4 regions of the Ensifer sp. R-19 genome follow, and region 1 is predicted to be linked to each of the others. Evidence: predicted binding sites of a transcription regulator. Region 1 holds the regulator's gene; each other region holds the start of a gene.

Region 1 (5,706 bases):
GTCGCAGAGGGCGCGCAGTTCCTGCATGAATTCCTTGGTCGCGGGACGGATGCCGCCCTCGCCCTGGATCGGCTCGATCAGGATCGCGGCGGTCTCCTCGGTGATCGCATTCTTGACGGCTGCGAGGTCGCCGAACGGAACCTGGTAAAACCCTGGGGCCTTTGGCCCGAAACCTTCAATGTACTTTTGCTGACCACCGGCGGCGATCGTCGCGATCGTGCGGCCGTGGAAGGCGCCCTCGAAGGTGATGATGTGAAACTTCTCCGGCTGGCCTTTGGCGAAGTGGTAGCGCCGCGCCGTCTTGATCGCGCATTCCAGCGCTTCCGCACCGGAATTGGTGAAGAAGACCCGATCAGCAAAGGTTACGGCGGCCAGGCGGCGTCCAAGACTTTCCTGACCGGGAACCTCGTAAAGGTTGGAAAGGTGCCAAACCTTCTCGGCCTGCGCCTTCAGCGCCTCGACGAGATGCGGATGCGCATGGCCGAGCGAGTTCACGGCAACGCCGGCAGCGAAGTCGAGATAGCGCGAGCCGTCTTCGGCGATTAGCCAGACGCCCTCTCCTCGCTCGAAACGCAACGGCGCGCGCATGTAGGTATCGTAAAGCGGCGTGGTTGCAGTCATGCGAGGCTCTCCTTCACTCCAATCGGCATCGGTCCCGCTGCTTCATGCGGCCCGATAAAAATCAAAAATGCCGCCTTTCGGCGGCGCAGGCACTATTCCTATTTCGCACTGCAATGTCAACAAAACCAAGCCTTGCAGCGCGGTAACGAGATCCATTTCCCTGCGACGAAAAAATCGGCCGGTAGGGCTTGCAAAAATGCAACGCCAGCCGAGCAAGTTGGGGAAAACTACGAAATCGATTCGGCGTGAATCCCGGGACTCTTGCCACGGAGTCCGGCGGTCAGTACGTTAACATTCAATTACTAGACGCATGCGGCGGACCTAGTCACCAAAAGAGTTATCGCGTTTGCAACCTCGAGATTCAACCGGGGTGCGGTGAGGGATTCTGCCATCCCCAACGCTGAGAACGGAGAGTGCAGAAATGAACTGGACTGACGAGCGGGTGGAGAAACTGAAGAAGCTTTGGTCCGAGGGCCTAAGCGCAAGCCAGATCGCGGCACAGCTCGGCGGCGTCAGCCGTAACGCTGTCATCGGCAAGGTTCATCGCCTGAGCCTTCCAGGCCGCGCCAAAGCCGGCGGCAGCGCCACTGCGGCGGCCCGCCCGAAGCGGCCGACCTCGGCGCCGCGCGCTCCGAACTACGCCTCGCGCGTTTCGACCCGCACCGTTGCCCGTCCGTCCGGCGCCACCGTTCTCAAGGAGGAGATCGAAGTCGATCTCGTTGCCGAGCAGGATTTCAGCATCCAGACCGACGTGGTCGTGCCAATGTCGCGCCGCCTCGAGCTGACCCAGCTCACCGAACGCACCTGCAAGTGGCCGATCGGCGACCCGCTGAAGGAAGAGTTCCATTTCTGCGGCAACGATTCCCCGGAAGCTTCGCCCTATTGCAGCTTCCATGCGCGGCTTGCCTACCAGCCGTCCGCCGAGCGCCGTCGGATGCGCTAAGGATCCGCACAGGACCAAAACGAAAGGGGCCGATCGGCCCCTTTTTTATTGACTTCTGTTTGCCCTTCTCAGCTTTCGAGCGAGTAGCCGGCGCCGCGCACGGTGCGGATGACATCAGGCATGGTCGAGAAGTTCAGCGCCTTGCGCAGGCGGCCGACATGCACGTCGACGGTCCGCTCGTCGACATAGATGTCGTGGCCCCAGACGCCGTCCAGCAACTGCGAGCGCGAGAAGACACGGCCCGGAGAGGACATCAGGAACTCCAGCAGGCGGAACTCCGTCGGCCCCAGGCGAACTTCGCGGCTGCGACGATGGACGCGATGGGTTTCCCGGTCGAGCTCGATGTCGCCGCAGCGCAGCAGCGTCGAGAGAACTTCGGGCTTCGCCCGGCGGAGCATCGCCTTGACGCGGGCCATCAGCTCCGGCGTGGAGAAGGGCTTGACCACATAGTCGTCGGCCCCGGTCGCGAGACCGCGAACGCGCTCGCTTTCCTCGCCGCGCGCCGTCAGCATGATGATCGGCAGCCGCTCCGTCTCCGGGCGCTGGCGCAACCTACGGCAAAGCTCGATGCCGGAGACGCCAGGCAACATCCAGTCGAGGATCAGAAGGTCGGGCAGGCGTTCCTGTAGCCGGATCTCCGCCTCGTCACCCCTGAGGATCGTATCGACGTCGAAGCCTTCAGCTTCCAGATTGTAACGCAGCAGGACGCTCAGCGCCTCTTCGTCTTCGACCACGGCGATTTTTGGCAACATCAGGTAACGTCTCCTTACCGCGAGCGCCGTGCGGGTCCAGCGGACCGGCCGGCACTCAGACACTCTAAATCTGGAGCACCCCCGCCAATTTCAAAGGCGGTGCGAAAAGCCGCATGCTTCAGATGCAGGAATTCGGGGCCGCGACCGAAGCCGCGACCGGATGATATTCATGGGGCATGCATTGCGAACGGCGCGTTTAACGCCAGAGCGGGATGGGGAAAAGTGTATGCGGTTGTCCCCCGCATCCCGCTCAAACCTTCTAGTCGTTGACCGAGCCCAACGTCGACGTGTTGTCATCCTTCGGGCGCTCACCTTCCGGCTGGGCACCCGTCGCCATGTAATAGATCGTCTCGGCGATGTTGGTCGCGTGGTCGCCGATACGCTCGATGTTCTTGGCACAGAACAGAAGATGCGTGCAGGGCGTGATGTTGCGCGGATCTTCCATCATGTAGGTGAGCAGCTCGCGGAACAGCGAGGTGTAGATCGCGTCGATCTCCTCGTCGCGTTCGCGAATGCTGTTGGCCTTTTCCGGCGAACGCGAGGCATAGACGTCGAGCACTTCCTTGAGCTGCACCAGAGCGAGCTCGGCGAGATGCTCGAGACCGCGGGCGAGCTTGCGCGGGATGCCGGAACCGGCAACCGCGATCACGCGCTTGGCAGTGTTCTTGCCGAGGTCGCCGACACGCTCCAGGTCGGAGGCGATGCGGATCGACCCCATGATCTCGCGAAGGTCGGCGGCGACCGGCTGGCGCTTGGCGATCGTGACAATCGCCTTCTCGCCGATCTGGCGCTCGGCATCATCGAGAACAGTGTCGTCCGAGATTACCTTCTGCGCCAGCGCCAGGTCGGAATTGACCAGGGCGCGGACGGATTCGGCGACCATCTGCTCGGCGAGACCGCCCATTTCCGAGATGCGGCGCGTCAGGTACTTCAGTTCTTCGTCATAGGCGGACATGATATGCATGGACATGATCGTCGATCCTTACAGGCGCTTTCCAGTGACTGTTGCAGCCGTGATTGGCCTCAGCCGAAGCGGCCCATGATGTAATCCTGGGTGCGCTGGTCATCCGGATTGGTGAACATCTTGTCGGTGTCGTTCTCCTCGACAAGATTGCCGAGGTGGAACATGGCGGTGCGCTGCGAAACGCGGGCGGCCTGCTGCATCGAGTGGGTCACGATGACGATCGTGAAGTTCGTGCGCAGTTCGTGGATGAGTTCCTCGACCTTGGCGGTCGCGATCGGGTCGAGTGCCGAGCAGGGCTCGTCCATGAGGATGACTTCCGGGCTGACGGCAACAGCGCGTGCGATGCAAAGGCGCTGCTGCTGACCACCGGAAAGGCCGGTACCCGGCTCCTGCAGGCGGTCCTTCACCTCGTTCCACAAACCTGCCTTCTGCAGGCTGGTCTCGACCACCTCGTCAAAGTCCGCCTTGGTGCGGGCAAGTCCGTGGATGCGCGGACCGTAGGCGACGTTGTCGTAGATCGACTTCGGGAACGGGTTCGGCTTCTGGAAGACCATGCCGACGCGGGCGCGCAGCTCGACCACGTCAATGGTCGGGTCGTAGATGTCGTCCTCATCGAGCGTGATCTTGCCGGTGACGCGGCAGTTCTCGATGGTGTCGTTCATGCGGTTCAGCGTGCGCAGGAAGGTCGACTTGCCGCAGCCCGACGGACCGATCAGCGCCGTTACCGTGTTCTCGCGGATGTTGAGGTTGACGTCTAAAAGCGCCCGCTTCTCGCCGTAGTAGACCGACACATCCTTGCCGATCATCTTGAAGGGAACCGTGTTCATTTTCTGATCCAAGGCTTTCTCGACCGCTGCTTCTGACATGATGTTCATAGTAATTACCTCACTACCAACGGCGCTCAAAGCGACGTCGCAACAGAATGGCGCCAAGGTTCATGACGACGAGGAAGATGAGAAGAATGATGATCGCGCCGGAGGTGCGCTCGACGAAGGCGCGTTCCGCCTCGTTGGCCCACATGTAGATCTGCACCGGCAGCGCTGTCGACGGCTCCATCGGCGAACCGGGATAGTCGACGACGAAGGCGACCATGCCGATCAACAGCAACGGCGCGGTTTCGCCAAGCGCATGGGCAAGGCCGATGATCGTACCGGTCAGAATGCCCGGCATCGCCAGCGGCAGAACGTGGTGGAAGATGGTCTGCATCTTCGAGGCACCGAGACCGAGCGCCGCCGAACGGATGGACGGCGGAACCGCCTTCAAGGCCGCGCGGGTGGCGATGATAATCGTCGGCAGCGTCATCAGCGTCAGCACGAAACCGCCGACGACGGCTGCCGAACGCGGCATGCCGGCAAAGTTGATGAAGACGGCGAGACCCAACAGACCGTAGACGATCGACGGAACGGCCGCGAGGTTGTTGATGTTAACCTCGATCAGGTCGGTGAGCCGGTTCTTCGGAGCGAACTCCTCAAGATAGATCGAGGCGGCAACGCCGATCGGCAACGACAGCACGAGCACGATCAGCATCATGTAGAACGAGCCGAGGGCGGCAACGCCGACGCCCGCCGCTTCAGGACGGCTGGAGGCGCCGAAGGTGAAGATGCCGGTGTTGAAGCTCTTCTTCAGGACGCCGGCGCTTGCGAGCTCGTTCATCCAGGTGACCTGCTGGTCCTTGACCTTGCGCTTGCTCTCTTCGACCTTGAGGTCGATCTGCCCCTTGTTGGCGGAGTCGATGTTGGCTTCGGCCAAAAGGGTGACCGGAATGGTCTTGCCGATGATGGACGGATCCGCCACGACCATGTCGCGCAAGAGCGTACGGGAGCTCGCAGAAACCATGTCGGTCGCCTGCTTGACCAGCGGCCGTTTGGTCGCATCGATGCCGAGCTGCTTGACGAGCGCATCACGCACCAGCAGCGGATAGTTGGCGGTCATCAGTACCTTGCTGTCGGTCGTGCGTTCGCCGTTGGGGTCGATGACCTTTTCGGTGAATTCGATCGGCAGCGTGATCGTCGTCTGCTGGAACGCGGTGTAGCCGTTGGAAATGACGGTCCACAGCAGCAGCGCCAGGAAGAAGAGACCGGTGCTGATTGCCGCAATGCCGTAGGCGCGGAAGCGGCGCTCGGCGGCATAGCGACGCTTGATGCCGATATCGCGTTTTGCGGATTCAGGACGGGCGGAGATCCGGACGGTCGGGGAAGCGATGTCGGTCATTCGTACTGTTCCCGGTATTTGCGCACGATGTAGAGCGCGTAAATGTTGAGGCCGAGCGTGATGACAAAGAGCGTGATGCCCAGCGCGAAGGCCACCAGCGTCTGCGGCGAGGTGAACTCGAGGTCGCCCGTCAACTGGTTGACGATCTTCACGGTCACCGTCGTCATCGGCTCGAAGGGATTGATCTGCATGCGGGCCGCGACACCGGCTGCCAG
Region 2 (5,706 bases), on a different replicon from region 1:
GTGAAAACAAAGCGGTAGGGTATGGTTGAAGGGCTGGTGTCGAGCACCCTTCAAACAGTGAAACGCTGGCCGTTTGGCGGCCAGCGTTCCCGGAAGATGCGGTCTATCAGCCGCCGATCGTTTCCTTGCGGGCGTCGATGATCGGCTTGTAGAAATCGGAGTTGACTTCGGTGTAGCCGGTGAAGTCACCGCCCTGGATGGCGGAGAAGCAGGCAGCGTCGGTCTTCGGCAGGTCGACCATGAACTGCTTGAACTTCGCCTTCATGTCGTCGTTCATCGAGGTGCGCACGACGATCGGGCCGTTCGGGATCAGCGGCGACTTCCAGAGCTCGACGAGATCGTTCATGTCGAGGATGCCCTTGTCGACCATCTTCTTCAGGTTGCCCGAGGTGTAGCCGTCCTTGAATTCGCCGACGCCGGAGCCGAAGGTCGTGCCGGCATCGAAGGTGCCCTTGACGACTTCGAGAACGAGGTTTTCGTGACCGCCGCCGAAGCCGGTTTCACCGAAGAATTCCTTGACCGGCGCGCCGATCGCTTCCGGCAGGGTGACGAGCGGCACGAGGTAGCCCGAGGTCGAGTCCGGATCGGCGAAGCCGAGCTTCTTGCCCTTCAGGTCTTCGAGCTTGGTGATGCCGGAATCCTTGCGGGCAACCATGATCGAGTGGTAGCCGGTCGAACCGTCGGTCTGAACGGTCGTCAGGATCGGCTCGACGGCGTCAGCCTTGGCGAGGTAGATCTTGGCATAGCCGGAAGCGCCGAGCTCGGCGTAGTCGAGCGTGCCACCGAGCAGGCCCTGGATAACGCCGTCATAGTCGGCAGCCGGGAACAGCGAGACCTTCTCGACGCCGATGGCAGCCGGCAGCTTGTCGACGAGGCACTGGAAGTTGCGCAGGCGGTCGGCTTCGTTTTCGCCGCCGAGAATGCCGATGCGGAATTCCTTGAGGTCTTCAGCCTGAGCGTGGCCGACGAGGGCGAGGAGCGCGACGGCGCCCAGAAGAGCTTTCTTCAGCATAAGGTTCTCCCGTGTGTGTCCGGCTTGGCCGGATCCTATTCGGTTTCAAAGAGGTGCCCTTGACGCGGGCTTTCGATCCTGGCGGGCGTCAGATGCCGGCCAGTGCCAGCGGCTTGAGGCCGGCAGATGCCGTTTCTTCCTGCGGTTCGGCCGCGGGAATGTTGATGCTGGTGGAGGTCATCGACTCCTCGATGCCCGTGTCGGCGCCGTAGATCTCGGCAACCGCTGCCGCCGTCAGATCCTTGGGCTGGCCGTCGAAGACGACGCGGCCATGCGCCATGCCGATGATGCGTTCGCAATAGTTGCGTGCCGTATCGAGGGTGTGGAGATTGGTGATGACCGTGATGCCGTCGCGTTCGTTGATGTCGCGCAATGCGTCCATGACGATCTTGGCGTTCAGCGGGTCGAGCGAGGCGATCGGCTCGTCGGCGAGCAGAACCTTCGGCTGCTGCATTAGCGCGCGGGCGATCGCGACGCGCTGCTGCTGGCCGCCGGAGAGCGTGCCTGCGGGCTGAAGTGCGGTCTGTTCGATGCCGAGGCGCTCGAGCGCGCCGATCGCCATGATGCGTTCTTCGCGGGTGAACATGTTGAGGATGCTGAGCACCGTCGAGCGGTGATTGAGACGACCGAGCAGAACGTTGGTGAGCACGTCGAGGCGCGGTACCAGGTTGAACTGCTGGAAGATCATCGCGCAGTCACGCTGCCAGGTGCGCAGTGCCGCGCCGCGAAGCGACGAAACCTCACTGCCGTCGAAGACGATCGAACCCGAAGACAGGTCGACGAGACGGTTGATCATGCGCAAGAGCGTCGACTTGCCGGCGCCCGAGCGGCCGATCACGCCGACCATTTGACCCTGCGGGATGTCGAAGGTAACCGAACTTACGGCTGTCTTCTTGCCGAACTGGCGGGTTACACTCTTCAACTGAAACATTTCTAGCAGGTCCTCTTTCGGGGAGACCGGTCATCGGTATGACACCTGCCATATCGGCGCTTCATGAAAGCGAAATGTCAGTTTGTTGTAAGTTCTGTTACAGTTCACACCCGCGCGGGCTGGGTTAATCAAAAGTGAACGACATCGCGCCGGTGGGTGCCCGATTGGCCACCTCCCGCAAGATTGCCGCTTGAGATTCGGCTGGATCGAGGGCGGTCGCCAGATCGCGTCCTGGCACAGTAACGCCGTGCGATTCCTGGCTCTACGGTCCAGGCTCCAAGGTTGCCCCCGGAACATAGAGCGCGATCGGTCGGATCTCGTAGATCGCGGTGGGATTGCTGCGCCGCAGGTCGCGTGCCGCTGCGATTGCTGCGTCGAGCGTCGGAAAGTCCACGACGTAGAGGCCAAGGAGATGCTCTTTGGTTTCAGCGAAGGGGCCGTCCGTGACGATGCCTTCGCCCTTGCCCCTCAGCGTCACCGCTCCCTCAGCAGGGCCGAGCCGCGCGGCCGGTCCGAATGATTTCTGCTGAACGAAGCGATCATGCACCTGGAGTAGATCGGACATCAGGGCCGCATCCTCCTCCTCGCTCCAGGATTCGACGACGCCTGCCGTGTGATAAGCCAAGATCGCATAATACATGAACCGTCCTCCCGGACGTATTCCTGTCAGGTTTCGCCGATGGCTTCAATCGGTGTGGCGAGGTTCATGGGTTCAAGGCTACGCTCGAAATCAGGCCCAGGATGCTGCGACCTAACGCTAGGCCCGCGCGGTAATCCGGAAACTGCGCCTTTGAGTTCGCGCGCCGGACCACCGCCTTGTCCTAACGGTTGTCCAAAGTCAGCGACGGCGATGTCTAAGTGTATCTTTCCGGCATGAACGGGTCTCGGTGCAGGAGTGCGCTTCGTTGGCTCATTCATCACGGAGACACATGGTCCCATCACTTCGTTTCATGGAGCGGATGCGCTTCCGCCCTTGACTCATCTTTATCGATCTTTTCTAACTTATGTTGTCAGACATCTTACATAAACGGGAACCCATTGCTGACGTTCAAACAGGAGGAATGCGTGAGGAAACTGGTTCTACAGCTCGCCGTCGGCGCTGCCGCGCTGGCGCTTGCCACCGCCGCGCAGGCAGGCGAGACGCTCGACCGTGTCATGAGCAAGAAGGCGATGGTGGTCGCCACCAATAGCGGGTGGCCGCCGCAGAGCTATCTCGACGACAGCAACCAGCTGGTCGGCTTCGACATCGATGTCTCCCGCGAGATCGGCAAGCGCCTTGGCGTCGAGGTCAGCTTCGAGACGCCGGACTGGGCGACCTTGACCGGCGGCCGCTGGCAGGGACGTTATGACGTCGGCGTCGGCTCCGTCACCCCCACCAAGGCGCGCGCCCAGGTCATCGACTTCGCCGGCATCTATTACTACAGCCCCTATGTCTATGTGCTGCACAAGGACAGCGAGGCGAAGTCTGTCACCGACTTGAACGGCAAGGTCGTCGGCGTTGAAACGGCGACGACATCGGAAGATTTCATTCGCCGGCAGTTGGAAATCGACGCGCCGGGGCTTCCGCCGATCGAATACAAGCTGGAACCGGGCGAGATCCGCACCTTCGCCGACTCCATGCTTCCCTTCGACGACCTGCGCCTCGGCAATGGCGTGCGCCTTGATGCGGTCATCGCGCCGGAACAGACCGCGCTCAACGCCATCAAGAACGGTTATCCGCTCAAGGTGCTTGACGGCGAGTACGCGTTCAAGGAGCCGCTCGTCGTTATCGCAGAAAAGACCGACCCTGAGTGGACGAAGAAGATCGGCGATCTCATCGACGAGATGAAGAAGGACGGCACGCTCGCAAGCTTTACCACCAAGTGGTACGGCAAGGACTACAGCGCCGACTGAGTTGGACAAGTCTGTGCGGCGGCAGTTCATGCCGCCCGCAACCCTTAATCGCTGTCTGCAGAGCGAGAGAACATGTCCTATCCCGACACCTACTACAAAAATACGATGGTCGACCGGAAGGTCAGACCAGTGCTTTCGGAAACCATCGAATGTGACACGGTCGTTGTCGGCGGTGGGCTTGCTGGTCTGACAACGGCGCTTCAGCTCGCACGCGCCGGGCAGTCGGTTGTGGTGCTCGAGGCCGAGAGTATCGGCTTCGGGGCTTCCGGTCGAAATGGCGGCTTCGTCAGCCCCGGTTTTGCGACCGGTGGCGAGAATATTGCTCGAATGGCCGGTGCCGAGGGGGCGCGGCAGATCCACCGCCTGTCGATCGAAGGCGTGGATTTTGTTCGCGATACGATCGCGGCGCTGAAGATCGAGAGCGCGCATGCGCAGCCCGGCATCACCAGCGTGCTGCGCTATGACGACGACGGCAGCATGAAGGCACATGCCGACGCGATGCGCCGAAACTACGGATATGAATTGGAATACTTCGACACCGATCATATTCGCGCGGTGCTGAAGTCGAAGCGCTATTTCCAGGGTCTGCGCGATCCCAAGGCCTTCCACATGCACCCGCTCAACTACCTTCGTGCGGTGGCAGAAGAGATCGAGCGGCTGGGTGGGCGGATCTACGAAGGCTCGGCGGCAACGGCGAGCATGCTCGATGGGGCCGAGAAGACGGTGTCGACCGCTGGCGGCCGCGTCAAGGCCCGCCAGGTCGTCTTCACGACCGGCGGCTATACCGGCGCGCTCAACGGCCGGCTGCAGCGGGCGTTCCTGCCGATCGCCACCTATGTGATGCTGAGCGAAGAAGCGCCGGACCTGATCCGTTCTGCCATCGCCACCCGCGACGCGATCGGCGACAACCGCCGCGCCGGGGACTATTACCGGCTGGTGGATGGGGGCAAGCGACTGCTTTGGGGCGGGCGGATCACCACGCGGGCAGCTTCGCCGGCGGCCCTTGCGGCCGAATTGCGGCGCGAGATGACAGGCACCTATCCGCAACTCAAGGAACTGAAGACCGAACTCGCCTGGTCTGGGCTGATGTCCTATGCACGCCACCTGATGCCCCAGATCGGCGAGATGCGGCCGGGTGTCTGGCATTGCACCGCCTTTGGCGGCCACGGGCTCAACACCACGGCGATCGGCGGCAAGCTGGTGGCCGAAGGCATTCTCGGACAGTCCGAGCGCTACAAGCTCTTCCGGCCGTTCGGTCTGGTCTGGGCCGGCGGCTATGCCGGGCTGGCGGTTGCTCAACTCACCTACTGGAAACTGCAGGCACAGGACTGGTGGCGCGAGCGCGCGGCCTGAACGCCGGAGATTTTGAGATGATTGGTCGTCTGATACTGACTTATCCGGATGTCGCGCGACGGTCCGGCATGTTTCTCATGCTGGCGCTCGTCACGCTGGCGATCTACGGGCTCGGCATCAGCCCCGCCTGGATTGGGCATCTGCTGCCGACTTCGGCAGGGTGGCTGGAAGCCAATCCAGCGCTCGGCCGGTTGGTCAGCGCCTTGATGGTCGCGCTGATCGCGGTAGCGAACTGGAAGGCTTTGCGGCAATTGCCGCGTAGCGGACAGGTGATCGGCGTCTGGGTCGAGCTCTTCGTCCTGCTGATGCTGTTTTTCTACTCGTTCGATCTGTCCTTCGCCTTCATCGCCAAGAAGATCGGCTACCTGGTCTCCCAGGGCGTCGTCACGACGCTCTATATCTCGGTGATCTCGATCGCGATCGCCACCCTCATCGCGCTGGTCGGGGCAATTGCGAAGCTGTCGAAGAACGGCGTGATCTACGGTCTCGCGACCTTCTACACCTCGCTCTTCCGCGG
Region 3 (5,706 bases), on a different replicon from region 1:
GCGGCAGAGCGCTTTCTACGAGTTGGTCGACACTCAGCGCATTGGTCGCCTTCACCGAGGAAACGATGCCACCGCCGGCCCGTGCGATCTCTTCGTAAGTAGCACCTTCGAGCCGCATCTGGAACTCGCGGGCGCGGTTGCCGCCGTGCACGAGATGCGTATGGCAATCGATCAGAGCCGGCGTCATCACGCGGCCTTCGCAGTCAACCGTTTCGAGGCGGCCTGAGAGGTTGGCCGGCAGATTGCGATCGGGACCCGCAAAGGCGATCCGCCCATCGACGACAGCAATGGCCGCATTCTCGACAAGCCCAAGTCCTTCGGCGCCTTCGCTCAGCGTCACGAGGCGCGTGTTGCGCCAAACGCCGGATGCCTGCTTGCGGGTCGGGATATCGTTCATGAGGTCGCCTCCACTGGATATAATGTATATACATATTAATTCGCTCCACAAGAGGAAAATCGTGTGGCGGGAGGAAAAGGACAGGGCGGAAAGGCGAAGAAAAGAGGCGCAGCGCTGTTCAAAAACATGAGCAAGCGGCTTCAACAGATTGATTCTGTGAGCAACTTCTGTGCGATGTGCTTCCGAAGCGCGCGAACGCAAAAAAGCCCCGAAACCGGAATTTCGGGGCTCGTGTCAATCGATCGTCAGGAAAGATATCCGGCCGAAAGCCCTGCCATGTCGATTCGAGAGGCGAGGCCGACGGTACCGCTCGCCCCCGTCAGGCGGCGTGGTCCGCCTTGATGCGCAATCGTTCCACCAGGTCGACGAAGCGGGTGCCGGCGATGTCGAGCCTGCCGCTATTGTCGATGACGCTCACGCCGGGGCCCGACGTGACATCGGGGGCCCGGCGGCTCAGCCGTCGCAGGACTTCTTCCTCGCTCTCGCGGCCGCGTTCTGCAAGCCGCTTGGCCAGAACCGGTGCCTCGGCGGTGATGACGACGACGGCAATGTCGCCAAACGCTTCCCGGAACGCCGGCAGGGCGCCGCGGCTGCCGTTGACGATCGCGGTCATGCCGTTCCGCACATTCTGTAGCACCACGGAGGGGATGCCGTATTTGAGGCCATGCGCGTCCCAGAAGACGGCGAAGGCGCCGTCCTTCTGCATGTCGACGAATTCGTCTTCGGAGACGCTTTCATGCACCTCGCCGCCGGCATCCGACGGACGGGTGATGACACGCCGGACGAAATGCACGTCGTGACAGTCGGCAAAATGCCGGGCGGCAAAGCCCATGACGCTGTCCTTGCCGGCACCGCTCGGTCCGACGACGACGACGAGTGCGCCTGCACCCTGTTCGCTCGCGCTCATGCGACACGCCGTCCTTCGCGCCAGACGGAGCGCACGACCGGAATGCCTTGCCTGCGGTGGACGCGGGCGATGTCGGCGCGCAGACCGACTGCGACGCGACCGCGGTCGTCAAGGCCGACGGTGCGCGCTGGCGTCGAGGTCACCATCGCGATCGCCTTCGGCAGGTCAATGGCTTCGACTTCGTCGGAAAGAACGAAGGGCGCGTGGATCAGGCTGAAGGGCACATAGTCCGACGACAGCACGTCGAGCACGCCACGTTCCGCCAGGTCGCGGGCGGCGATGTTGCCGGAGTGCGACTTGCCGCGAACGATGTTCGGCGCGCCCATGAGCACGCTCAGGCCCGCGCGGTGCGACGCTTCGGCGGCTTCGAAGCTTGTCGGGAATTCGGCAAGCTTGATGCCGAAGCCGACCGATTCTTCGACGTGGTCGACCGTCGCGTCGTCATGGCTGGCAATCGTGATGCCGCGGGCAGCGCAGGCCTCAGCCAGCGCAGTGCGGTGCGGGCCGGCATATTTCGCCGAAAGCGCCTGCTGACGTTCGACGAAGCGGGCGAATTCCGCGTCGGAAAGACCGCGCTTGGATTTGTAGTAGAGCGTGTACTGATCCATCGTCTGGAACTGACGCTGGCCGGGCGCGTGGTCCATCAGCGAGACGAGCTTGACCTGTGGGTCGTTCCGGAAGTCCTCGTAGTGATCGAGCACGTCGGAGGTCGAGACTTCGCAGCGCAGGTGGATCAAGTGGTCGGCGCGCAGCCGACCTTCTTCCTTGGCCTGCGCCAGCGCGTCGGCCATGCTGCGCATCTCGCCCTTCTGGAAGCCGCCATCTTCGTCGGAGCCGAGCCGAAGGCAGTCGAAGACAGTGGTGATGCCCGAGGTGACGACCTGCGCGTCATGCGCCTGGATCGCTGCGATCTTCAGCCAGCGCACGCCGGGGCGCGGCGAATAGTGGGCCTCGAGGTGATCGGTGTGCAGTTCAATGAGGCCGGGAATGAGGTAGTCGCCTTCGAAGTCCTCGCCGCTGGCGACCGTCCCCGCGGAGATATCGGCAATCTTGCCGTCGCGGATCAGCACCGAGCCGCCGAGGATACTGTCCTCGAGGACGATGCGGGCGTTGGTCAAAACCTGTTCTTTGCTCATCTCATGCAATCTTTCGTTGGGTGTCGCTGCCGAGCGGCAGCAGGGAGCGGACAGTAAAGGGGGCGCCGCGCTCCGGTTCGACGAAGAGCGCGACTGACGTCACGTGAAGCGGTTTGCCGATATGATCGGCAAAGGCGGATTCGAGCGCCGATCGCATGACGCCGCTGGTCTCGGCGGACACCGGACCGGTCAAAGTCAGATGGAACTGAAATTCTTCGAATACATAGGGATAGCCCCATTCCCTCAGGTAGCGCCTCTGGCGTTCCGGGAGGCTCTCCGGCTTGCGCCGAGCGAAGTCCGCCTCCGACAGCGGCGCGCGGAACGGGTCGAAGCGGTGAACGGCATCTTCGGCCAGATCCTGCAGTTCGGCCGAGGGAGCGGACGGCACCAGCGCGAAGAACGGACCGAGCTGGTGCAGGACGATTTCAGGGATTTCGAAGGGATCGAGGTCAGCGGCAAAGCATTCGAAGATGCTGAGGAGTTCGTCTTCGTCGCGGCCCTCGGCAAGCTCGAAGGGAGCCTTCAGCGTTCCGTGAAAACCGTAGCGTCGCGGGTCTGCTGTCAGTGTGCGTTGCGTCGCTTCGTCGATCCCCGCGATCGTCGGAAGAGCAAGAGCGTGGCCGGTAAAGGCGTCACGGCCAAGCCAACGGGACGCGGTCTGCGACAGCCGGTCGTCCGCCGGCGGCGCGAAGTAGATTGCATAACGCACGGTCTTCACTTTCTTGTAGCGACCGGCCCGCCGGGGAGGCGGGTCGATTGTTTGCGGGATGCGATGCGCAGCTAGCCGATTTCCATGACAACATCATGATGGCGGACGCGCAAATGCTTGGTTGTCGTCAATGTGCCCTGCGACCCATCAGGCGTGAACGGCACGCGTTCGAGATGCTGTCGAAAATAAAGACAACCAGCAAGATCAGAAGCACCATGTAGGCGACATTTTCCCAATCGGAATTGGTGCGCATTGCTTCCCAGAGCTTGAGACCGATACCGCCCGCGCCGACAGCACCGATGATCGTCGCCGAACGGGTGTTCGATTCCCAGAAATAGAGCGCCTGGCTGGCAAAGACCGGCAACACCTGCGGCAGCACGCCGAAGCGCTGTACGGCAAGCGGCGCAGCACCCACCGACTTGACGCCTTCGCGCTGCTTGTCGTCGATGTTTTCCAGCGCCTCGGAATAGAGCTTCCCGAGCGTGCCGGTGTCGGTGAAGAAGATCGCCGAGATACCGGCAAGCGGTCCGGGGCCGAAGGCGCGGGTAAAAAACAGCGCCCAGATGAACATATCGACCGACCGCAGGAAGTCGAAGAAGCGCTTGACCAGTTGATTGGTCATGAAGCTCGGCGTGATGTTGCGGGCTGCGAGGAAGCAGAGCGGGAAGGCGATCAGCGATGCAAAGAGTGTGCCGACAAAGGCCATGACGACGGTCTGCAGGAGCTTTGTCCAGACATCCAGATGCTGCCACTCGGCGTTATAGAGGATGTTGTTCCAGGCAAGCGAGAGGTTCGAGCGGGACGGATCTATGCGCTCGCCGGATATGATGAGCTCGACGACCTCGCCATAGCTCTTGCCGAAGAAGGGCGAGTTGGTGTCGAAGAGGAAGTTCGCCCAGCCGAAGAAGCGGTTGCGGACGGAGACCTCGTCACCTTCGACTTCGGCCCAGCCGGTGGCGCCGAACGCAAGCACGATCTTCTCGCCTGGACGCTTCTGCGTCGCCCAGGTGGGCAGCGTGCCCTGCGGCATCACCCTGTCGGCGCCATCGACGGCCATCACCAGGGTCTCGCCGCCATGGGTCGCCTTGACCAGGCTGTCGGCGATCTCGATCCTGGTTGAGCGGTCATAGGTCACGACGACTCGGGTCAGGACTTCTTCCGTGCGGATTTCGACGCGGTTTTGAGCTTCGGCCGTGGTGGTGCCGCCGAGCGCTGAACCGGGCGTCATGAAGCTGAAGGACGAGCTTGCCTTCGGCTTTGCCGCCTGCGTCGTCGACGCCGGAATTTCCACGCGGCGCGTCACCGTCTCCTTGTCGAGTTCCATCCAATCCGGATCGGGATTGGGCCCGAGCGGCGAATTGCGCTGATAGTTGAGGCTCATTGTCCGGTCAGAGGCGATGTGGATCTCGGGCCGCACCTCGTAGGAGACCCAGTCGGCGAGATAAGTGCCGGCGATACCCCAGTTGGCGTTGCCAAGCACCTGACCGATCGAGAAGAACCACCAGCTGAAGATGAGATAGACGACAATGCCGCCGGCGATCGTTGCCGTGCGTACACGCTTGGAGGTCGAGGATTTCAGGAGCTCGGGATGGCGGGCCGCGATCGCGTCCATCTCCATTGGGCTCAGTCGTGTGGTCGTGGTCATAGCGCGCACCTACTGGGCAAGCTGGAAGGCCTGTTCGCCAACGAGGCGACGGCGAAGCCAGGCGGAAAACTGGTCGACGGCGAAAATGGTCGCGAACAGCAGGATAACGATCGCAAGCGTTTTCGCCTGGTGGCCCTGGCCGATCGAAAGGCGCAGCAGCTCGCCGATGCCGCCGCCACCGACGGCGCCGATGATGGTCGAGGCGCGCACGTTGATTTCGAGGCGCAGCAGGAAGTAGCTGGTGAAGTTGGGCAGCACCTGCGGCACCATGCCGAACCAGACGCGCTCGATCCAGTTGCCGCCCGCGGCACGCAGGCCCTCATCCGGTTTCATGTCGGCGTTTTCGACCACTTCGTAGAAGAGCTTGCCGAGCGCACCGACCGTGTGGATCGAGACCGCGGCGATCGCGGGAATGGGGCCGAGCGAGAGGATGGCGAGGAAGAAGCCGGCAATCACCACTTCCGGAAAGGCGCGCAGGATCTCCATGATCCGGCGAACGGTACCGCGGATCCACGGATTGGGCATCAGGTTGCGCGCTGCGAAGAAGCAGAGCACGAAACCGAGTGCCGTGCCGATGATCGTCGAGAAGATCGCGATGTTCACGGTTTCCAGCATCTTGTGCACGTATTCGGGGATATAGAAGCTGTCGGTCAGGTCCAGCCGGCCGTCCGGGTAGTTGTATTTGAAGCTGCCGTCGTCATAGGGCGAGGGCAGGTCGAACATGGCACGGAAGATTTCCAGCCCGTCACGCGGTGCGAGATCGCCGACGAAGTCGAAGAAATGCGGCAGGCGATCGAAGAACTTGCCGGCGTTGGAATCGTTGGCGAACCAGAGCGAGCCTGAGAGCGCCAGGAAGAGGATGCCGAAGCCGAGCCAGGAGTAAAGCCGGCGGCGGGAACTCAGTTCCTGCCA
Region 4 (5,706 bases), on a different replicon from region 1:
GGCGGTGTCGACCGGCTCGGAGTAGCCAAAGCGCGGCAGCGTCGTGCGGTAGGCGCGGAGGATGAAGATCGCTTCGATCATATCGCCGCGTGCCTGGCGAACTGCTAGAGCCGCAAGCGCGCGATCGTAGAGCGAGGCTTCCGCCATCACCCGGTCGACGGCAAGTCCGAGTTGCTCGACTATCTGTTCGATGGTGATTGAGGGCAGGTTTCGGTCACCGCGGCGGCGGTCGGCGAGAAGGCGGTGCGCATTGGCAATGGCGGCTTCCCCGCCCTTGACGGCTACATACATGGGTCACGCCTCCTTCAGCGAAAGACGGGTTGTGCGCGGCAGGCAGAGCAGTTCCTCTCCGGCCGTCAGCACGAGATCGACGCCGCGCGGAAAGATTGCGCGGTTGGCGGTCCAGAATTCGAGGAAGACTTCCGGCAGCCCCTTCACGGCGACTTCCGTCTCGTCCTTGATGCCGGGCCCCTTGGCGGTGAGTGCCCGGCCGCCGGTCAGCGCCTCGACTTCAATGACGAGCGTCGTCGAACGATCCGGGTATTCCTGGGTGCCGAGCGAGAACTGGTCGAAACCTGGGAAGGCGGCGCTTTTTTCGACGAAGGCGAAGCGGGCTTCGGTCTTGCTGGCGGTCACTGCGGCGCCCGTATGGAAAGCGATCCATTGCGGAACGCCCGATTTCCCGAGCGACGGCGTCAGCCAGACGGGCGTGTCATGGTCACAAAGCGTCAATGCCACGGCGCCGGCCGCGGCGCCGAGCGGCGCGGGCGGCGTGCTCTTGGCCGAAAGCTGCTTGATCGCGCCTGGGCGGGCAAAACCCTCCATCAGGTCGCGGAAGACGGATTGGGCGGCAAAGACTGGATCTGCGAAGGCGCCGGCGTAAATCTGCGATTGGCTGGCCATCAGTCGTCTCCCCGGACCATGGTGAAAAAGTCGACGCGGGTTGCTGCAGTCTCTTCGGCGTTGCGGCGTTCTTCCAGCGCCAGCCGGTCCGCCACTTGTTGAAGCAGAGCATCGACGTTCGCGCGATCGTCCTCGCGCTGGGCGAGTGCGTCGAAGATCGCTGCAAGCCGCGCGCGCTGCCGGTCCGCACCGAGCAGCTGCCCGTGGCCGATCTCGCCGCTCGAAAGGCGGATGGTCGCGCGCGAGACCGTCGCCTCGCCGAGGTTGAAGGGATCGCCACCGCCACCGATGCGGCCACGCACCATGACGAGGCCGGTCTCCGGACCGCGAACCGGATGAACGTCCGGCTTGTCGGCGAGCGCTTCCCAGGCAGCATTCAGCTCGTCGAGGGTCGCGCGAGCGAGCAGTCCCATGGCTTTCTTGCGCGCCGGATCCGGCGGGCTTTCCTGTTTCAGCTTCGCATCCATCATTTTCACCTCAAATGTCCATTGATCTAGACAACTGTACATCTTATACTTTTCCATAACGTCCGCAAATGACAGGCTTGTGACATGCCAATGCGAAAAGACACGGCAATGCGAAAAGTGGTGGAGCGCCAGACCGGCGTCGCTCTGTGGCGGCAGATCGCCGACCGGATCCGCCTGGCAATCAGCAATGGCGACTACGATGCGGCCGGCATGGTGCCGCCTGAGACGGTGCTTGCGGGCGAATTCGGCGTCAACCGGCACACGGTCAGAAGCGCGCTTGCGGCGCTTGCCGAAGAGGGACTGGTGCGCGCGGTCCAGGGACGCGGCACGATGATCGAGCGCAAGGAAAGGGTGAGCTACCCGATCTCGAAGCGCACGCGGTTCTCGCAGGGGCTCGGTCGCCAAGTGAAGGAGATCGGCACGAGGCTGCTCGGCCACGGCGAATTGCCGGCAAACGGCGAGATCGCAAAGGCACTCGGCATTGCGCCGGGCGATACGGTGATCGAGCTCAGGACCGTCAGCAGCGGCGATGGCCGACCGCTGTCGGTATCCTCGAGCTATTATCCTGCGCATCGTTTTCCGCGCATGGCCGAAGAATTCGAACGGTTGCATTCCGTCACCAAGGCCTTCGCCGCCCACGGCTTGGATGACTATGTCCGCGCCTCGACCGAGATTGTCGCCCGGCATGCCGACGCGGAGGAGCTTTCGATGCTGAAGCTCTCGCCGGGCGCGATCGTGCTCGAGGCGCAATCGCTGAATGCCGATCTCGACGGCTCTCCAGTGGAGTATTCCCGTACCCGATTTGCCGCTGACCGAATGAAACTGCGGATTGAGACATAGAACGCCGCCGGCTGCCCACGGCGACAGGATCCGCACCCGGCCTCAAGCACTCCATCGGGGAAATGTGGCGGATAGGCCGCATTTCCGACGCGTTTTTGCCGCATGACCGGAACCTGCATCCGGAACCGCGCATTTAGAATTCTCGTAGGGGAGAATGGCAATGGCGACGTGGCGACCCGATCCTTCCTTCTATCCATCACCGCGCATGGCGGCCAAGGCTCCCAAGGAAACGCTCGCCTATGTGGCGGCGTTCGATCCCGAGCGGAAGCGGCCGGATGCGATTGCGGTCGTCGACGTCGATCCGGCGTCGCCAAGCTATTCGCAGATCGTCGGCCAGGTCGACATGCCGAACGTCGGCGACGAACTGCACCATTTCGGCTGGAATGCTTGCTCTTCCTGTCTTTGCCCCAATGCGCCGCATCCGCATGTCGAGCGCCGCTATCTGGTAGTGCCGGGGTTGAGGTCCTCCCGTCTGCACATCATCGACACCAAGCCGGACCCGCGCAATCCGAAGATCGTGCGGGTGATCGAGCCTTCGGAAATTGCCGAGAAGGCAAATTATTCGCGGCTGCACACCACCCATTGCGGTCCCGAAGGCATCTACATCAACGCGCTCGCGGATCGTGACGGCAAGGCGCCCGGCGGCATCTTCCTGCTGGACCACCAGAGTTTCGATGTGCTCGGCCAATGGGAAATGGATCGTGGGCCGCAGAAGCTTGCCTATGATTTCTGGTGGCATCTCGGCCATGACACGCTGATCACCAGCGAATGGGGCACGCCGGATACGTTCGAAAACGGGCTGGTTCCCGAGGTGCTGCTCGGTTCGAAATATGGCCGCCGGCTGCACTTCTGGGACCTACACAAGCGCAAGCACCTGCAGGAGATCGATTTCGGCGAGGAGCACCAGCTCGTCTTCGAGCTGCGGCCTGCGCATGATCCGACCAAGGCCTATGGCTTCGTCGGCTGCGTCATCAGCCTCAAGGACCTCTCGGCGTCGATCTGGACCTGGTATCGCGACGGCGACCGATGGGCGGTGAAGAAGGTGATCGAGATACCGGCGGAGCCGGCCGATCCGGATTTGCTGCCCCCCGTGCTCAAGGGCTTCAGCGCTGTCGCGCCGCTCGTCACCGATATCGACCTGTCGATGGACGACCGGTTCCTCTACGTTTCCTGCTGGGGCACCGGCGACATGATCCAGTACGACGTTTCTGACCCCTTTGCGCCGAAGGAGACGGGCCGTGTGCGGATCGGCGGCATCGTTTCGCGTGCATCCCATCCGAAGGCCAAGAACGGAGCGCTGAATGGCGGGCCGCAGATGGTGGAGATCAGCCGGGACGGCAAGCGGGTCTATTTCACCAATTCGCTCTATGGTGCCATCGATCCGCAGTTCTACCCCGAAGGTATCGACGGGTGGATGGTCAAACTGGACGTCGCCGACGGTGGCGGCATCACCTTCGACGAAAACTTCTTCGTCGACTGGCCGAAGGGCCATCGCCCGCATCAGGTCCGTCTCGAAGGCGGTGACTGCTCGTCCGACTCCTATTGCTACCCGTAGGGAGGGGACGATCGTGCAGTCCTGTCGGGGCGAATGACGACGTTCTGGCCGTGGCTTTCGATTGCCGCCCTCGGTGCCTTTCACGGCATCAATCCGGCGATGGGCTGGCTCTTTGCCGTGGCGCTCGGACTTCACCGCCAGGACCGTCGGATCGTGTGGTTGTCACTTGCTCCGATTGCTGCCGGTCATGCCGTCTCCGCCGCGCTGACGCTGGCAGTGGTCGTCACATTCGGCGCGGCGCTGGAGCCGCACAGTTTCAGGCTTGTCGCGGCGCTGCTCATACTCAGCGTCGCCGCCTACGGCGCGCTTTACGGACACCGCCATCGGGTGAGAGTTGGCATGCGCGCCAGCATGGCCAGCCTTGGCCTCTGGTCCTTCCTGATGGCGACGAGCCACGGGGCGGGCCTGATGCTGCTGCCGGCGGTCCTCAGCCTCTGCGTGGCGGATAGTCCCGGGGATCTCGCAATCGCAGGTTCGCTTCCCGTCGCGCTCGCCGCCGTTGCGGTTCATGGCGCAGCAATGCTGGCCGTCGTCGCCGCGGTCGCGCTCGCCGTCTTCGAATGGCTCGGCCTTGCGGCACTCCGCTCGGCGTGGATCAACTTCGATCGCCTCTGGACGCTGGCGCTGGGTGCAACCGGTATCGTGCTTCTCGTTCAATGAGCCTGCTACGTGGCAGCCGGCGGAGCGTCTACCTTTGGGCCTTCACGTAACTGATGTAGCCGCGCACATCGGTCGCCGGTTCGGTGTAGGCATTGCCGAGCGTCTTTTCCATGTTGGCGACGTAGGTCTTCGCCCAGTCCGGCAGCGAGTAGTCGATTGCCGCCAGGAATTCGAGGGTCGCCGCAAGCCTGATGTCAGCGATCGAGGGGGTGGAACCACCGATGAAGGGTTTGTCGCCGATATAGAACGCCCGAAAGACGTCGAGCGGCTCGGCAAGCGCTTCGACTGCTGCGCGGCGCGCCTTCTCCTTGGTCTCCGCATCCGCATCGCTGCAACCAACTTCGCCCGGATAGAGCGGGAAGTTCAGTGCCGGATAGGTGGCCCGGGCGAGATAGGGGTAGAAGGTGCCGATCAGATAGAACATCGCGCTATCGATCATGGCGCGGGCCTCGGGGTCCCTCGGATAGAATTCGTCGAGCCCGTGCTTGTTGCAGAGATACTGCATGATCGCGCAACTCTCCCATAGGGCTCCCTTGGGCAGGTCCGCAGTCTCCACCATCGGTGTCAGATGCGACGGTGCCTTCGCCAGGTATTCGGCCGTCCGGGTCTGGCCGTAGACATCCTGTTCGCTGAAGTCGAGCTTGGCTGCCCTCAGGAAGACGCGCGCCGTCATGTTGTTGACGCTGGGCTTGATCACGTTGAGCTTGATTGCAGGCATGTCACTCCTCCCTTTGCTCGCGATCCCGCAGTTCCGGCTCGCTCGCCGGCGCGGTCGCGTGCGTTGAACGACAGGCGTGGACCACGACGCGCTTTATCGCGGCCGATAAGGATCCTTCGGCTCCCGGTCGGACGACAGCGTTGGCCGTGCGCGCTCGATCAGTGTCTCGATCGCATCGGCCAGGTGCACCTCGGCGATATTGTAGTCGCCGCGTGCGACCCTGACCTTGTGTGCTTCCATCAGCACCTCGGCGTGGCTGTGGCCCGGTGGTGGCTCGAAGCGATAGGAGGCAAGCTCGACCAGCAGCCCAAGCGGGTCCTCGAAATAGATCGAGTCCATGAAGCCGCGGTCCTTGACGCCGCTGTGCCGGATACTTCGCTCGTCGAGCCGCTCCACCGCTTGGGTGAAGGTCGCGCGCGAAACGGCAAAGGCGATGTGGTGCACACAGCCGATGTCCGTCGGGGTTCGCTCGGGATCGGGCTTGCGGTTCTCGTCGGTGAAGATGGTGATCAGGCGGCCATCGCCCGGGTCGAAATAGAGATGGCTTTCGCTCGCCCGGTCGA

Evidence for each region. The regulator PhoB, encoded in region 1, activates phosphate uptake and scavenging genes when phosphate is short. The targets are predictions, from matches to a motif close to TGTCATNNANCTGTCAT.
Region 2: phnC (phosphonate ABC transporter ATP-binding protein) is a predicted target of PhoB. The motif match lies at 2,007-2,023, and genes of this name have one in related genera.
Region 3: ACN9MO_RS23620 (DUF1045 domain-containing protein) is a predicted target of PhoB. The motif match lies at 3,234-3,250, and genes of this name have one in related genera.
Region 4: phnF (phosphonate metabolism transcriptional regulator PhnF) is a predicted target of PhoB. The motif match lies at 1,439-1,455, and genes of this name have one in related genera.

Annotation. Positions count from the first base shown of each region.
Region 1 covers NZ_CP184569.1:153,633-159,338, reverse strand. Annotated here, with positions in the region: gene ACN9MO_RS00760 (aspartate aminotransferase family protein) at 1-621, opposite strand, end outside; gene ACN9MO_RS00755 (GcrA family cell cycle regulator) at 1,043-1,564, shown strand; gene phoB (phosphate regulon transcriptional regulator PhoB) at 1,633-2,316, opposite strand; gene phoU (phosphate signaling complex protein PhoU) at 2,576-3,289, opposite strand; gene pstB (phosphate ABC transporter ATP-binding protein PstB) at 3,340-4,155, opposite strand; gene pstA (phosphate ABC transporter permease PstA) at 4,169-5,491, opposite strand; gene pstC (phosphate ABC transporter permease subunit PstC) at 5,488-5,706, opposite strand, start outside.
Region 2 covers NZ_CP184570.1:934,791-940,496, reverse strand. Annotated here, with positions in the region: gene phnD (phosphonate ABC transporter substrate-binding protein) at 107-1,012, opposite strand; gene phnC (phosphonate ABC transporter ATP-binding protein) at 1,101-1,943, opposite strand; gene ACN9MO_RS23595 (YciI family protein) at 2,206-2,583, opposite strand; gene ACN9MO_RS23590 (transporter substrate-binding domain-containing protein) at 3,009-3,836, shown strand; gene ACN9MO_RS23585 (NAD(P)/FAD-dependent oxidoreductase) at 3,909-5,189, shown strand; gene ACN9MO_RS23580 (amino acid ABC transporter permease) at 5,207-5,706, shown strand, end outside.
Region 3 covers NZ_CP184570.1:940,630-946,335, reverse strand. Annotated here, with positions in the region: gene hutI (imidazolonepropionase) at 1-397, opposite strand, end outside; gene phnN (phosphonate metabolism protein/1,5-bisphosphokinase (PRPP-forming) PhnN) at 717-1,304, opposite strand; gene ACN9MO_RS23625 (alpha-D-ribose 1-methylphosphonate 5-triphosphate diphosphatase) at 1,301-2,440, opposite strand; gene ACN9MO_RS23620 (DUF1045 domain-containing protein) at 2,442-3,149, opposite strand; gene phnE (phosphonate ABC transporter, permease protein PhnE) at 3,277-4,794, opposite strand; gene phnE (phosphonate ABC transporter, permease protein PhnE) at 4,804-5,706, opposite strand, start outside.
Region 4 covers NZ_CP184570.1:2,312,556-2,318,261, forward strand. Annotated here, with positions in the region: gene ACN9MO_RS29920 (carbon-phosphorus lyase complex subunit PhnI) at 1-291, opposite strand, end outside; gene phnH (phosphonate C-P lyase system protein PhnH) at 295-903, opposite strand; gene phnG (phosphonate C-P lyase system protein PhnG) at 903-1,370, opposite strand; gene phnF (phosphonate metabolism transcriptional regulator PhnF) at 1,479-2,210, shown strand; gene ACN9MO_RS29940 (selenium-binding family protein) at 2,371-3,765, shown strand; gene ACN9MO_RS29945 (hypothetical protein) at 3,799-4,425, shown strand; gene ACN9MO_RS29950 (glutathione S-transferase family protein) at 4,454-5,143, opposite strand; gene ACN9MO_RS29955 (VOC family protein) at 5,237-5,706, opposite strand, start outside.